4 regions of the Paenibacillus sp. 4624 genome follow, and region 1 is predicted to be linked to each of the others. Evidence: predicted binding sites of a transcription regulator. Region 1 holds the regulator's gene; each other region holds the start of a gene.

Region 1 (4,197 bases):
CCCACCAGTTTTCAAGAGCCTCATTGGAGTGGTCTACAACATCCAGTTTCAGCGCACGGGAGCCGATCAGGTTCTGTCCTTCTCTATGAATATATTGCACCAGTCTACCTAAATCTACATTCGGCTTTAAATCAAGTTTCATTTGTACATCGTTACGGTTAATAGTTAACTGAACACTATTAACACCATCGTACTGAGTAACCATCTTTTCAATTGGGCTCTGTACGGCTACTTGACGATATATGAACCAACCTCCAAACAATAGGACGGCAGAAACAACGGCAGTTAGAACAATAGGCAATACTTTCAGCTTCAAATGAATTACCCTCCCAAAATGAGCCCGTCCTTAATCTACAGGCTTATATATTTAGCTGTACAAGATGGTCTGCAACGTTTATTGCAGATTTGTTTGCGTTTTTCGTTAACTTCAGTACATATCTGAGTATATCACATCGTATATACAATTTCGAAGGCGAAAATATGAATAAAATAATAATTTTAACTATTTTAATTTCATTCGATGGTTGGAATGCGAAAAAACCGGTTCAGTCGGTATCCCGTCTGCCGGTTTTTTTGCTTATTATTATGTTGAAACGAATTTGAATTGACCGTTCTATTGATCATACCAGAGTGATGACGAGGTTAGCTGTTCGGTAACGTATATACCAAATCTACCTGCTCTCCATTGCTAAATCGGTAGAAACGATAATAGTTATGCGTGTCATCGTTATAATACACTTGCCACACGTATATATTGTTCACAACACCAGGCATGATGCGTTTGATCTCACCGTCTGGCACGTCAGAGCTGAAACGATTGCGAATCTGCGTTTCGGACATGCCATTCTGCAATAACTCACTATGCACACCTGCAGCGCCTTGGACAGGCTGATTGTTATTATCAAACTTGACCCAGACCATGATGTCCTGATTATCTTTGTTTTTGGCTGTCATCGTCCAGTAGATGTTGTCAGCGCCACTCTTTTCGCCCCACACGTACTTTCGAAGTTCATCAGGTGACGTAATTCCCAACTGATTCTGTGCAGCCTCAATCGCCAATGCTTCTTCCTTACGCTGATCTTGCGTGACGTAGACGTAGTACCGCTGAAGTCCAAACAAGACCAGAACGAGTATGAGCAGCGATATCCATATCCACTTCTTTTTTTTCTTCAAGAGTTGAACTTCCTTTCCCTAAAAATGCGCATTGAAGTCGCCTCTTAACGCGCAAGCAATTGATCAAAGGCTAACTGGGATTCCCGCAAAATGCGCTCTTCATCCAATGTCAGACATTCACCATGCTTAACGACTTGTTTTCCATCTACCCACACATGTTCAACATCTTTCGCCGAAGCCGAGTAGATGGCATGGGATATCAAATCCGTGTGCGGATAGAAGTGAGCTTGTTCAATATTCAGCGCAATAAAATCAGCCTTCTTGCCAACTTGCAATGCACCGGTATCGTTCAGGAAGACGGACTTCGCGCCGTAAGCTGTTCCAAGCAGCAGCGCTTCACCAGCAGGTACAGCGGTTGGGTCACCGGATACGCCTTTATGGATCAAAGCTGCAAGTCTCATTTCCTCAAACATATCCAGATTGTTATTGCTTGCCGGTCCGTCTGTTCCCAGCGATACAGTTACACCTGCTTTTAACAAGGCAGGAACACGGGCAACACCCGATGCGAGCTTCAAATTACTGCCTGGATTATGAGATACAGCCACATCATGACGCGCCAAAATCTCAATCTCTTCATCGTTCAGATGCACCGCATGTGCTACAAGTGAAGGACGTGAGAAGAAGCCGTGCTTCTCCAAATGGGCCACTGGACGTAAGCCGTAATCTGTTACATTCTGCTCCACTTCACGCAATGTCTCTGACATGTGGGTGTGAAGAGGCAGGTTTAAATCATGCGCAACCTGAACAAGTTTCTCTATGTAATCTGGAGGGCATGTGTAAGGTGCGTGCGGAGAGATTACGGTTGTGATGCGTCCATCCGCCTGTCCATTCCATTCACGCGCAAATGCAGCGGACTCTTCGAGCTTTCGCATCTGCTCTTCTTCAGAGCACAGTCCAATGACACCACGAGCCAGCGCAGCTCTAGCCCCTGACTGTTCAACCACTTTTGCCACCTGATCCATGTGGTCATACATGTCCAGGAAAGCTGTTGTTCCGCCTTTTAACATCTCAAGCACCGAAAGGGATGCTCCCCAATACACGTCCTCAGAAGTCATTTTGGCTTCCATTGGCCACATTTTTTCTTGTAGCCACACTTGCAGTGCCAGATCATCACCATGACCCCGAAGCAGAGACATCGCTGCATGACCATGCGTATTGATCAGACCCGGCAGGAAGAGCATACCTTTTCCATCCACTTTAGGCAGGTTCTCGTCACCATCCGGCAGCGTCTCACCAATATGAACAATCTTATCATTCTCAACGACCATATATCCTTGAACCACAGTCCAATCTGCACCTTCGTTTACAGCAAATTTACCATGGTGGATTACCCATTTATTCGTTGTTGTCATCAAGCTCATCTTCCTTCCCATTCTCCAAATAATAAGCCAAACTGAGCAAATCCGTTGTAAAGTCTGCATGATGAATGCGAACATGTGAAGGCGTCTTTAGAATCGTTGGCGCAAAATTCAGAATCGCCTCAATGCCCGATTCAATCAGTTGATCGGCAACGTTCTGAGCTTCGGTGTCCGGCACCGTGATGATACCGATACGAATGTTGTCTTTCTGAACCGCTTCGGTAAGTTCTTCCATCGGTTGTACGGTCAGGCTATTAATTTTACTGCCGATCTTCGGCCCAAAGGCATCAAAAATAGCGACAATTTTCATATTGTCCTTCAAATAAGCATTATAATTCGATAAAGCATGTCCGAGATTACCGGCTCCCACCAGAGCCACATTAATTTGCTGATCGATTTTCAAAATGTGCCGAATCTTTTCAATCAGGTAAGACACATCATACCCGATTCCTTTACGACCAAAATCACCGAAATACGCTAAATCTTTACGAATTTGAGCTGGATTCAGATCCAGTCGCTGTCCCAGTTCCTGCGAGGAAACCGTTGTCACCTCACGTTGAACCAACTCGTTTAAATAACGCAAATATACAGGCAGACGCCGTACTACCGCTTCTGATATTTTATCCGATTTCATCCTTGCTCCCCCTTACCATCGCCACGATTAAATAAATATTGAAAAGATGAGCATTCTGTATACATGCAAGATCCTTGCATCATGTCCTCATACAGAATGCCCGAATTAATAGGAATATAAGTTCATATAAGCGCTGCCCTGTTCTAACTTTGTGAAGTCTTTTCCAAAGTTTAACGCCATGTTGAAGTACAATGCAATGTTATAGCCGTACATCGTAATTATTTTTGATTTTCCGCAGGTCGATCCAACCATTCAGCAATACGGGGAACCATCTGTTCTGTGAGCATATGCTCCATCTTTGGTCCCGGTAACGAATACAGGAAGTACTTGCCGTAATAAGCTTCAATCACTCGTGTATCATACACAATGACGATCCCGCGATCTTTGCCCGTCCGAACGAGTCGGCCGAACCCCTGCTTAAAGCGAATGACTGCCTGCGGCACAGACAGCTTCATAAATGGATTTTTCTTTTGCTCTTGCAACAGTTCACTCTTCGCTTCCAGAAGCGGATGGTTAGGGGGCTGGAAAGGCAGTCTTACAATCGCAAGACAGGTCAGCGCTTCACCTGGAATATCTACGCCTTCCCAGAAACTGCTCGTACCCAGCAGGACTGCTGCTTTGGCATCCTGGAAGCGTCGGGTCAGCTTCGAACGATTCCCGCTGTCAACACCCTGCCCCAGCAGCGAGATGTCATTCCCGGACAAAGCTTCTTTCAGCGGCTCGTAGACTTGTCGAAGCATTTTGTAAGAGGTAAACAGTACCATCATACGTCCTTGGGTTGCTATCGCCGTCTGGGCAAGAGAATGCACCAGCATCTGTACAAAGTGTGCGTCACCTACACTCCCCTTCAAACTCGGGAAATCCCGCGGAATAACTAACAAAGCTTGTTCCCGATAATTAAATGGAGAAGGCAGCATAGAAGTTAGAAGCCGATTATTGTCGGCAGCTTCCTGCAGGCCCAGCTGCTCAATCATGAACTGGAATGACTTATCCACCGATAACGTAGCCGATGTAAGTACAACGCTTTTCTTT
Region 2 (4,197 bases), on a different contig from region 1:
GTCAGCTTGATGTGTTTCTCGTCATCAATATGCTTTAGATCGAGTAATACTAGGTCTGTATGATCAAGTAAGTCATGAATGCGATCCGGTTCATTGAACCCGTTGCTATCCAGTGTCGTATGAAGCCCCCAGCGACGTTTGACTTCCTTGAATATTTCTGCGACAAAGTGAGCTTGCAGGGTAGGTTCTCCGCCAGATATGGTAAGTCCACCGCCAGAGCTACGATAGTAGGACAGGTACGGCTGGATTTCAGCCAGTACCTCCTCCAGTGTCATCTCTTTCCCGCCATCCAATGCCCAAGTGTCAGGGTTGTGGCAGTACTGACATTTGAGCAGGCATCCTTGCATAAAAAGCACGAAGCGGATGCCTGGGCCGTCAACCGTCCCGAAAGTTTCGAGTGAATGAATATGTCCGTTCATCATGTTGCCTCTTCCTTTCTTTTCGCATCCGCTATGCGCCTGCTTTTATGTTGAATAAGAATACTTGACTGGAATACTGGAAAAGTGACTTACATCGAACCGTGGAACGTACGGTTGATAACATCCAGCTGTTGCTCACGCGTCAGTTTAATGAAGTTAACTGCGTAACCCGACACCCGCACAGTCAATTGCGGATATTGTTCCGGGTGATCCATTGCATCAATCAGTTGCTGACGATCAAATACGTTTACGTTCAAGTGATGCGCATTTTGACCGAAGTATCCATCCATCATTGCGGTCAGATTGGATTTGCGTGTCGCATCTTCTTTCCCCAGTGCTTTTGGCACAATGGAGAAGGTGTTGGAAATACCGTCAAGGCTGTGTTCATAAGGCAGTTTCGCTACCGAGCCGAGCGATGCCAGTGCACCTTTTTTATCCCGACCATGCATTGGGTTTGCCCCTGGTGCAAATGGTTCGCCTGCTTTACGTCCATCAGGTGTTGTTCCTGTTTTCTTGCCGTACACCACATTGGAAGTGATGGTCAGTACAGATTGCGTTGGCATTGCGTTACGATAGGCTTTGTGCTTGCGAATCATACTCATGAAGCTTTCCACCAGTTCTACAGCAATGTTATCTACACTGTCATCGTTGTTGCCGTAGCAAGGGAATTCACCTTCAATTTCAAAGTCAACAGCAATGCCTTGCTCGTTGCGGATCGGTTTAACTTTGGCATATTTGATCGCACTGAGTGAGTCCGCTGCTACCGACAGTCCGGCGATGCCACAAGCCATCGTACGCAGAATGTCTCGGTCATGGAGTGCCATTTCGATACGTTCGTAGCTGTACTTATCATGCATATAGTGGATCACGTTAAGAGTGTTCATGTACAGTTTAGCGAGCCACTCCATCATCGGTTTGAAGCGTTTCATGACTTCATTGTAGTCCAGTACCTCACTTGTAATGGCAGGATATTCTGGACCAACCTGTGCTCCCGATTTTTCGTCACGTCCACCGTTGATTGCATACAGCAATGCTTTCGCCAAGTTGGCACGTGCGCCGAAGAATTGCATTTGTTTACCGATCTTCATTGCGGATACACAGCAGGCAATACCGTAATCATCGCCATAGATTGGGCGCATCAGATCATCATTTTCATACTGGATGGAACTGGTTTCAATAGATACTTTACTGCAATAATCTTTGAAAGCTTCAGGCAGCTTCGTGGACCATAGGACGGTCAAGTTCGGCTCTGGAGCAGGTCCCAGGTTGTGCAGTGTGTGCAGGAAACGGAAGCTGTTTTTAGTTACGCGTGTTTCGCCGTTAACGGACATTCCGCCGATGGACTCCGTTACCCACGTTGGGTCACCACTGAACAATTCGTTGTAATCCGGCGTGCGCAGGAATTTGACAATCCGCAGTTTCATGACAAAGTGGTCAACTAATTCTTGTGCTTGTTCTTCTGTCAAGATACCTTCTTGCAGATCACGTTCAATGTAGATATCCAGGAAGGAAGATACACGTCCAAGGGACATTGCAGCACCATTCTGTTCTTTAATCGCTGCGAGGTAACCGAAATACAGCCACTGGAATGCTTCTTTAGCCGTAGTTGCTGGTAATGAAATATCGAAGCCATGCATCTCACCCAGTTGTTTCAGTTCTTGCAGTGCACGAATCTGTTCGGACAACTCTTCGCGCAAACGAATGACATCTTCATCAATCACGTCGACTTCCAGTGCATTGAGTTCACCTTTTTTGTTACGAATCAGGAAGTCTACCCCGTACAAAGCAACCCGGCGATAGTCACCGATGATCCGGCCACGGCCGTAAGCATCTGGCAAACCTGTGATAATACCGGCTTTACGTGCTGCACGCATCTCTGCTGTGTAAGCATCAAATACACCTTGGTTATGCGTTTTACGAATGTTTGTAAATATATCAATGACACCTTGAGGCATTTCAAAACCATATGCTTCACAAGCATCAATCATCATACGAATTCCGCCGAATGGCTGAATGGAACGTCTGAATGGAGCGTCTGTCTGAACTCCGACAATCTGCTCTTTCGACTGATCCAGATAACCCGGTTGGTGTGATGTAATGGTAGAAGGTGTGTTTACATCCACATCAAGCACGCCGCCATTATCGCGTTCTTTTTTAGTCAGGTCCGATACGATATCCCACAATTCTTTGGTATTCTGGGTAGCGCCTGCGAGGAAAGCTTCATCCCCGTAATATGGAGACAGATTGTGTACCAGAAAATTATTCACATCTACGGTCTTGGTCCAAGTTCCTTTAGTAAAGTTTCTCCAGCCTGTTTGTTGTTTGACATCTTTTTCGATCACCGACATCTTAATCCCTCCGCTTTTTTGGATTTCTGGACACATCACATTGTTGCAGTACACGTATCATCAGATGTCCAGATCCGCGATTGATGTGAATTGTTTCACATGAGCCGGAACACTTTTTCTCTAGTTGGGAACCGGAACCGCGGAATGATTGTTTTCTTTACATTTTCAGTATACGTCGAGCTGGTTTCATCATCTGTGATTTTTGTCACAAACTATGGACGTTGTCTTATTGCACGATACGAGGGTTGTTCACCCCTTGACCACTCCGCGGGCAGAACCACTTCAGATCGCTGTTATCCCCGGATTTTTTCGATCCACTTTTCCAAAGTGAAAATCCGGTGATAAGCGTATGCTTCCGATGTAGCTTTCTTTCAGAAAGCTTTCAAGCGAACGCTTCGCCTCTCCGTTTTTCTGCCCTCTCTGCTTCACCTACCTCTTTCCCACCTCCTTTCCTGTTTCTCTGCTTCCTTTTCCTTAACGATACGGCAATCGGGGCTCCCCAATATGGAGAACCCCTGAATCACTTGCCACAACCTGAAATGGTTATTTATTATTTATGCTGTTTTTTATTCAAACTTCCCATAGAAAGCGTTGCGGTACACATCGGCCAGTTCAGTTACAAGCGGCAGTTTTGGATTCGCTGTTGTACATTGGTCTTCGAAGGCGCGATCTGCCAAGTAATCTACACGCGATTCGAAGTCTTTCGCGTCAAATCCGATTTCCTGGAACGATTCTTCGATGCCCAGTTTTTTGTTCAGATCACGGATCGCTTTGATCAAGCTGTTCACGCCTTCTTCGGTTGTCCGTGCTGGCAATCCAAGAATGCGTGCGATTTCGGCGTACCGCTCATCTGCCACAAAGTGCGAATATTTCGGGAACGATGCAAATTTCGTCGGTTTTTTCGCATTGTAGCGAATGACGTGTGGCATCAGGATCGCATTGGTGCGTCCGTGTGCGGTGTGATATTGACCGCCCCATTTATGCGCCAAACTGTGGTTAATGCCCAGGAACGCGTTGGCAAACGCCATACCGGCAATCGTCGAAGCATTGTGCATTTTCTCGCGTGCCAGTTTGTCGCCCTGTAATGCGGATTGCTCCAGATATTGGAACACCAGTTGGATCGCTTTGATTGCCAGACCGTCTGTGTAGTCATTGGCCATTACGGATACATATGCTTCAATGGCGTGAGTCAGTACGTCCATACCGGTATCGGCAACTGCGGTTCTTGGCAAACTGTATACAAACTCAGGGTCAACAATCGCTACGTCTGGTGTCAATTCATAGTCAGCCAGCGGATATTTGGTGTTGCCATGCTCTTTATCCGTAATTACCGCAAACGATGTGACTTCCGAACCTGTACCCGATGTTGTCGGGATGGCTACGAATTTTGCTTTTGAACCGAGTCTTGGATATTTGTAAATCCGTTTACG
Region 3 (4,197 bases), on a different contig from region 1:
AGTACCGAAGCGGCAGAATTGGGAGCCAACGCACGTTTTAACGGTACGAAGCGATTTCGCGTAGGCGTAACCCGAAGGCATATCCAGTTCAGCCCACACTTTAGTCAAATCTTCTTTTTTGACACCGATGAGATCCAGACGTTGACCGCCCGTCACTTTAACCGCTTTGATATCATATTTGACTGAGACGTCAGCGATCTTTTTCAGATCGGCTGGTGTCGTTACCCCGCCGTACATCCGAGGTACAACGGTATATGTTCCGTCTTTTTGAATGTTTGCGTTCATACGTTCGTTAACAAAACGGGATTCTTTTTCATCCTCATGTGTGTCCGGATAAATCATGCCCAGATAGTAGTTGATGGCCGGACGACATTTCGAGCAGCCCTCAGGCTGGCTCCAGCCAAGTACGTTCATGACTTCCTTGCTTGTTTGCAAGCCTTTTTCCCGGATTTCAGCTACAATTTCATCTCGCCCGAGAGTTGTGCAGCTACAGATTCCCTGTTTGCCACCGGCAGTGAAATGATCTCCAAGCACGTATTGTAAAATCTGTTCGACCACCGGTTTACATCCTCCACAAGAGCGGGTTGCACCCGTGCAGGCTTTAATCTCGTCAACTGTAGTCAGACCTTGATTGGTAATGACATCTACGATAGCACCTTTGGTTACGCCGTTACATCCACAAACGATTTCATCTTCCGGCATCGTTTCAACTGATGTCGTTTTTTTGTGACCGCCGCAGCCTGTACCCATAAGTGAACTGTACAATTCATCTGTCATTTCAGTCTGGTTCTTGATCAGTTTCTGCAGCTCAGCGGAATCCGTAATGTCACCAAAGAGTACAGCACCTACCATTTTGTTGTCTCGAAGCAGGATTTTTTTGTAAGTACGTTTCCAGTCATCTTTCTGTGAAATCACGGTATGTTCAGGGCTGTCAATGAATTCGCCAGTAGAGAAGACGTCTACACCCGAAATTTTCAATTTCGTAGATACAACCGAGCCTTCATACGGAGCAGTCTCCACGCCGCAAATATGTTTGGCAAGAATCATGCCTTGCTCAAAGAGAGGAGCCACAAGTCCGTAACATACCCCGCGATGTTCGTTACATTCCCCGACAGAGTAGACATCTTTCAGGGAGGTCTGCATGTAGTCATCCACGATGATCCCTCGATTGACTTCCATACCGCTCTCGCGGGCCACAGATGTATTCGGTTTAATACCAACTGCCATCACTACAAAATCTACATTCAGCACAGAATCGTCGGCAAAACGAATGCCTTCAACCCGGTCTCCACCTAGCAGTTCGGAGGTTTGTGCTCCCATTTTGAATTTAATTCCCTGACGTTCCAGTTCCGCTTTCAACATCGCAGAAGCCTGTGGATCGAGTTGGCGCTCCATCAGATCATCCATCAAATGCACAACGGTAACATCCATGCCGAGTTGGACAAGTCCTTTAGCAGCCTCCAAACCCAGCAGTCCGCCCCCGATGACAGCTGCTTTTTTGTATGCTTTTGCTGCTTCCAGCATGATATTGCAATCGGCGATATCACGGAACCCAACGACACCTTGCTTGTCATGTCCGGGTACAGGGAGGATAAAAGAACTTGAACCTGTTGCGATAATAACTTTGTCATACGGAGTACGGTGACCATCTTCTGTTACAACTTCACGAGTCTCCGCATCAATGCGGGCAACGGTTGTGCCTGTGTGAAGCGTGATTCCATAGTCCTTGTACCAGTGAAGATCGTTAAGGACAATGTCATCCAGCGTTTTACTGCCTTCCAGGACATAGGACAACATAATACGATTGTAGTTGGGATAAGGCTCTGTACCAAAAACCGTAATATCAAAACGCGAAGTTAATTTTAGAATTTGCTCTACCGTGCTGATTCCGGCCATCCCGTTACCAATGACAACTAGTCTTTCTTTATTTCCGTTCATGTGAATGCCTCCTTGGGTAAACCTGTGCATTTACCAACATTTTTAATGGCTTATATTTGAATTATACAACGACTAACTCGAACTAAATGTGATTAATTTCACTAATTACGATAGATCATTCATATTAAAATAAGTGTGATGAGCATCACGAATGAAAAATATTTTTCGGAAATAAGAAATACGAACTATTGTTCTTGTTTTTCTTTCGAGGTATGATCAGATTGGGGTCGGTTACGTTCCCTATTTTCTCGAAAGGACGTTTTTGCATCATGATGGGAAGATCCCACCTTATTATCGGGACAGGCGTTTCACTTTCAGTGTTGCAGCTCCTTGGAATGCAGGTTACTGCACCGGCTGTAACAGTCGCACTAATAGGCTCGTTGCTGCCAGATATTGATGAGCCTAATTCATTGCTGGTATCGAAAGCATTGCCGAGCAGTTTGATTCGACTGCTGCAGACCATTCTTTTGCCTGCGGCTGTGTTTGTGTATTTTTACGTTCCGGCCAAACCGTGGAATCTGCTGCTTGCTGTATTCATTGGGCTTGTGTCGTTCCTGCCTTCGCGATCACTTCGTAAAGTATTAATGTTTGCCATTGGACTGGGCTTGGTCTTCTATGGTCATGCTTTTGCTCCGTGGAATTTGATTGCAGGTAGCCTGCTTATGTTGTGCACGACACTTACACACAGGGGATTAACGCATACCTTGTACGGAACAGCTGTTTGGACGGGTTTACTGTACAGTACAACGCAGCAACAAGGCCCAGAAATTTGGGTCGCTGGAGGTTCCGCTTATGCTCTTCATCTGCTTGCCGATTCCTTGACTAATCGGGGGATTCGTCCATTGCCGCCATTAAAGCTGCGTATTCGTGCAAATCTGATGAGTACGGGAACTAAACATGGAGCAGTTGTAGAAAATGTCTGCGTGATCCTGACACTGATTTTGGCTTGGTTTGCGTTCTCGCCTTTATTTCTGTAGGACAACCACAAACGCCAGCCCATTTTTATGGACTGGCGTTCTAAAAATCAAGAGCGTAACTTGAATGGTCGCGCTAAGCCGCCATTGCCTCAGAATCGCTGTTGTTGGTTACATATCAAGAAACAAGTAATTTAGACTTTCGTAGGTGTACCGCTAAGTGTATCGATATCTGTAGAACCAAATGCTAACAAAACAATAAGAATAAGTACAATTAGCATTTCGGCAAAACCGACTCCATCAAACTCAGACATCACAGCCACCTCTTTTCATGCTTGGCATTTAGGAATTTATACGTTGCTGAAAAGCCTGAATTACATCGTTTAGAGTCATATCTCGGCCCGTTTCATCCAAAAATTGGACTAGTTTATCTGAATTAGAAGGTTCAACCTTTTGGAGTGTTTTATACTGGCCCACTAATTCTACAACTAATGTGGCTTCTCTAAACAGCGTGACTGCATCCACTCTTAATTTCCCGCTAACCAATAATGCGGCAACAATCAGTTCAAGTTTTTTTCCTTTTAAATTGCCACTCAGAAGGGTGTTTGCGGCATTAGTTTTTCTGGAACCTTTATTTGATTTTCCGTTCCTTCCCATTGCCATACAAAGGTCCCCCGCTGTTTGATGTGTTGGTTCTTCATCTTTAGTTAACTAACCTTCCAGTATCCTATCTTATGTATCTCGTGCTCAACATGTTCAAACGATCCATTTATTTATTTGATCGATAGAAAAAGAGATACCCCGAAAAAGGATATCTCTATGGTTTGAAGCTTTATACCGTTGACTTATGCTTAAATCAAGCGTTATTAATAATGGTTTCCATCGTTGAACGATCGAGACCTTTCACGAGCTTCACAATTAATTCTTTAGCCGCATCGTAATCATCCGTATGAATAATGGAAGATGAGGTGTGAATATATCGGCCGCAGATGCCAATTACGGTAGAAGGTACACCAATACCACTCAAGTGAACCTGACCTGCGTCCGTACCGCCCGGCGAGATGAAGTATTGCGTCTTGATCTTATTGGAAGCAGCAGTATCCTTAACATACTCCACCATTCCACGATGCGTGAACATTCCTGGGTCAAAGATGCGAAGCAATGCACCTTGACCGATATGACCAAAGGATTGTTTGTCACCCGTCATGTCATTAGCCGCACTACAGTCCAGAGCAAAGAAAATGTCTGGTTGAATAAGGTTGGCTGCTGTACGTGCTCCGCGCAGTCCCAATTCCTCCTGAACCGTTGCACCGGAATAGAGGATATTCGGTAACTTCTCTTTATG
Region 4 (4,197 bases), on a different contig from region 1:
TCCCTATATCATATCCCGCTCAGGGTTATAACGTAAAGAGAACAGAATAAATCGGCAAGATCTTCATCATTGCTGCGTAGCACATTGTGTGCAAACCGATCATTCCATTCAAAAATTCTAATTTCGAAAAAAGTTTGTTGCCTATGATTCATTCTCTGAACCCGGGGGTAAATTAAGAACAAGGCATTAGGCTGGTGTTTCCCCACTTCCTCCTCATGCCATATCATGGACCACTCCCGAAATTCGCCATGCTCAGGTTTCGTTCCCCCGAACCTTGTCATGGCGAATTTAATTTTGGGCAAAAAAAAGATGACCCCATCTCACCTCCCCACGACCAAACCTGTCGCGAAGCGATATGAATGCATCATCTCACTTCATTATTTCTATATTCTTATCTGATAACTCCCCGTATCCCAACTTGATTTCACGAGCCAGTTTATTTTCTCACATTCTGACTATTTATTCTGCGAATACAATGCTAGGATGCTCCTAAGTGTCGACCCTGCCATGAGTTACGCCTGTTTACTCCACATCGCTCTGCTTTCTGCTTCCACAGGAGAAACCATAGCAGGAACAACCGTCTCCGGCTTGACCGCTTGCTCTGTTTTACGCAGATATACCATCCAATATGCAGCCGCTACGAACAACGCTCCACCCGTCAAATTACCCAGCCAAACCGGGATGAAATTCATAACATATTGCCCCCAGGAATAGTGCCCCTCAAAGATCGCCGCTGGAATTAGAAACATGTTGGCCACAACGTGCTGAAAGCCGATAGCCACAAACGCCATCGTTGGAAACCAAATGCCCAGAATTTTACCGCTCATCGTATCGGCTGCATAAGACAGCCAGACAGCTAGCGCCACCAGCCAGTTACATCCTATGCCTGAGATAAAAGCCTGCAGGAAGCTATCATGCAATTTATGTCCTGCCATATCGACCACTTTGGTCAGGTATACACCATCTGCGGTAAGCCCAAGGACATGACCAAAGAAAAATGCCACAAACAGGGCACCGAGCAGGTTGCCCACCGTCACAAGTAGCAGGTTCTTCAACATAGTGGCTGGAGAGATTTTACGTGTGATTGCAGCGAGCGGTACAGCCATCATATTACCCGTCAGCAATTCTCCGCCGCCAATCAAGACCAGAATCAGACCTACCGGGAACACTGCCGCTCCGATAAATGTTGCAATGCTTCCCCACTCCGCTGGTGCAGATGCAATTACGCGAATATCCAGCAGAAACCCAAGCGCAATAAAGGCTCCCGCAAGGAAACCAAGAATGAGCACAGAAGAAACCGGGTTCTGTGCTTTCTTAACACCAGCCTGTGCCGTATATTGTGCAACCTCTAAAGGCGTTTTGGCCGCCATATGTCATCTCTCCTTTGTCTTCGGTCGGTTCGCAGATCATTGAATTCATCTATGGTTTTATTGTATCTCGGTCTTGTTGAAAACTTTGTGCAAATAATCACAAATCAACGCAAGAAGATGATCTCATTTTCCACTTAGACCATCAAAAAGAAGACTGACGATAAGATCGTCAGCCTTCTTTCTGTCTTTATTTTATGATGTACCGAATGCTATATCGTTGCTAACCGCCTAAGTTGTAGATGACTTACCTCACCCATTTACACCAGTTCAGGCGCTTTAACCTCTACTGGAGGCAGGGCTTGCAGGCCTGCTGTGTTCAGGAAATTCCAAGGTTTGTTGTAGTGGGGTTGGAAGAAGAAGTCAATAAACGCCAGCTCATCCACGGTCATGTTGTTCTGAATACAAACCGAGATCGTATTGATCGACTGCGTCAAATCCACTTGTGACATCACTTGTGCACCAACAATCCGGCGAGTCGCTTGTTCGTAGACCACTTTAAGCAGCAGTTTCTCAGCCGTTGGCATGAATTCAGGGCGGTAGCTGTCTTCCAGAACAACCGATTCAACAACAAGCCCCTCTTCTTTCGCGGACATTTCGGTCATCCCTGTTCCTGCAATATTTTGCTCATAAATTTTGATACCCGATGTGCCCTGTGTTCCCATATAAGGTGTCGTTGGACGAACCAGGTTTCGCGCTACGAGTGTACCCATCCGCACGGCGTTTGTTGCCAGTGGAATGTAAGCCGCTTTGCCGGTAGGATTGTAGTGGATCGCACAGCTGTCGCCTGCAGCAAAGACATCTTCCTGACTGGTTTGCATGTATTTATCGACGATGATTGCGCCGTTTGGCAACATATCTACTTGACCTTTAAGTAGCTCTGTATTCGGGCGGAATCCGATGCAGAGAATGACCAAGTCCGTTTCAAATTCCCCCTTGGATGTGATGACTTTGGTTACCTTGCCGTTCTCGCCCGTAAATTTCTGTACGGTTTGACCAAGCGCTAATTTAATGCCTTTATTCGTGAGCGTATCTTCAATACCATCTGTAAATTCAGGATCAAGGTATTTGTTCAAAATACGATCCACACTGTCGATCAGCGTCACTTCTTTACCGTTCATCTGGAATGCCTCGACCAGTTCCACACCGATGTAACCTGCGCCGACTACAGTAACGCGTTTCGCATCTTTCGCTTTTTCGATAATAGTATTGGAGTGATTGTAGTTTTTGCAAAGCAGGATGTTATCCATGTTGATGCCTTCCAGCTTCGGTACAACAGGCCATGAACCTGTAGTCACGATCAGTTTATCAAATGTATCTTCAAATTCTTCCCCGGTTTGCAGATTTTTAGCCCGCAAGGTGTGGCCTTTTGCATCTACTGCTGTAACTTCGTGAAGCATCTTGGTCACCACTCCGAGATCTGCCAATTGATTCGGCGAAGAGTAGAACAAGCCGTCAGGGTCTTTTACTACTCCTCCTACGTAAAGCGCAATACCACATGACAGGAAAGAGATATTATCATTGCGTTCATATACGGTAATGGTGGCATCCGGGTATAATTTAGCGGTATTTACGATGGCTGCTGTTCCTGCGTGTGTACATCCGATGACTGCGATTTTCATGAGAAGTTCCTCCTTGGAGTATATAAAATAATGAGTTAATAAACACGGTTATGATTGTGAAATAATTCACTATTAGTTTGATGAGTTACTTGTGATTTATTTCACTTTATATATTCATTATAATGTGATCTTTTTCACATTGCAATAGATTTTGCAAAAAAAGTCGATTTCCTCATAAAACAGTGACCCAATCTTATTTTCACTGATTACATTTTCCCCGAGTACCATTTTGCTTATGCTCTCCAAATCATTCAAATTCCGTTTTAGCGCAATGTTAATCCCTTATGCAATGTTAATCCCTTCTATTGAACACAATGGACATAATTTAAAATTGAAGCAATTTGATAGTATTCCCACTTAGATCTGACTCGTGACTAAAGTACTTTAGTGAGTAGATTACCCTGTGCAGATGCAACCCTTTAGACAAATAAAAGAAGCCTGTTCCTGCGAAATAGCAGGACAGGCTTCTCGTCATCATACGTTTATCTTAACGATGTAGCACATTAACCGAGCAATTGCTCAATCGTAGCACTCATGGACTCTGGTGATTCTTTTGGTTCAACGCGGCCAACAACTTCCCCTTCGCGGTTCACAAGGAACTTGGTAAAGTTCCATTGAATGTCGCTGGTTTCACCTGAGCCGGGCTGTTGTTCTTTCAAATATTGAAAGAGGGGATGAGCCTCTTCTCCGTTCACATCTACTTTTGCAAAGACCGGGAAATTAACGCCGTAGTTAATCTGGCAAAAGGATTCAGCTTCTTCGCTTGTCCCCGGCTCCTGCCCACCAAATTGGTTACAAGGGAAACCAAGTACGACGAGGCCTTGATCACGATAACGGTCATAGAGCTTCTGCAATTCACCGTATTGCGGGGTCAATCCACATTTACTCGCTGTGTTTGCAATAACGAGCACCTTGCCTTGATACATATCCAGCGGCACTTCCTGATTTGCGGTGGTTACCGCCTTGTACGAATATACGGACATTGCTAATTCCTCCTATGAGATCGTAATATACCAATTATAAACGTGTTCAAGTGTGAACTTCAAATTTACCGCGAAGCCACAATCGCCTCATATCGAGTTTGCCGCTCGGCTTTGCTCAGTTTGGGACAGGTGTAACAATAATCTTGACCCCCATCCACCTTATAATACAGGCAGCATGTTGACTTCATTAAAACCTTTTCCCCCGGTTGATACGGGCTGTCGATC

Evidence for each region. Region 1 encodes Rex, which represses fermentation and respiration genes when NADH is low (regulators of the CRP and FNR family bind a similar motif). Its sites were predicted from a motif close to TTGTGAAATATTTCACAA; they were not measured.
Region 2: a site for Rex is predicted at 2,851-2,868, ahead of pflB (formate C-acetyltransferase). Genes of this name have one in related genera too.
Region 3: a site for Rex is predicted at 2,025-2,042, ahead of nirB (nitrite reductase large subunit NirB). Genes of this name have one in related genera too.
Region 4: a site for Rex is predicted at 1,456-1,473, ahead of ABIE27_RS06615 (formate/nitrite transporter family protein). Genes of this name have one in related genera too.

The regions. Positions count from the first base shown of each region.
Region 1 is NZ_JBNDJR010000003.1:68,337-72,533, reverse strand. It holds gene ABIE27_RS08075 (hypothetical protein) at 1-316, opposite strand, end outside; gene ABIE27_RS08070 (DUF5590 domain-containing protein) at 643-1,173, opposite strand; gene ABIE27_RS08065 (amidohydrolase) at 1,218-2,525, opposite strand; gene ABIE27_RS08060 (redox-sensing transcriptional repressor Rex) at 2,509-3,165, opposite strand; gene dinG (ATP-dependent DNA helicase DinG) at 3,384-4,197, opposite strand, start outside.
Region 2 is NZ_JBNDJR010000001.1:930,790-934,986, reverse strand. It holds gene pflA (pyruvate formate-lyase-activating protein) at 1-422, opposite strand, end outside; gene pflB (formate C-acetyltransferase) at 509-2,767, opposite strand; gene ABIE27_RS04050 (hypothetical protein) at 3,050-3,196, opposite strand; gene adhE (bifunctional acetaldehyde-CoA/alcohol dehydrogenase) at 3,334-4,197, opposite strand, start outside.
Region 3 is NZ_JBNDJR010000001.1:481,590-485,786, forward strand. It holds gene nirB (nitrite reductase large subunit NirB) at 1-1,938, opposite strand, end outside; gene ABIE27_RS02185 (metal-dependent hydrolase) at 2,208-2,915, shown strand; gene ABIE27_RS02190 (hypothetical protein) at 3,195-3,515, opposite strand; gene ABIE27_RS02195 (M42 family metallopeptidase) at 3,709-4,197, opposite strand, start outside.
Region 4 is NZ_JBNDJR010000002.1:514,317-518,513, reverse strand. It holds gene ABIE27_RS06615 (formate/nitrite transporter family protein) at 513-1,370, opposite strand; gene ABIE27_RS06610 (FAD-dependent oxidoreductase) at 1,628-2,989, opposite strand; gene ABIE27_RS06605 (glutathione peroxidase) at 3,493-3,972, opposite strand; gene ABIE27_RS06600 ((2Fe-2S)-binding protein) at 4,038-4,197, opposite strand, start outside.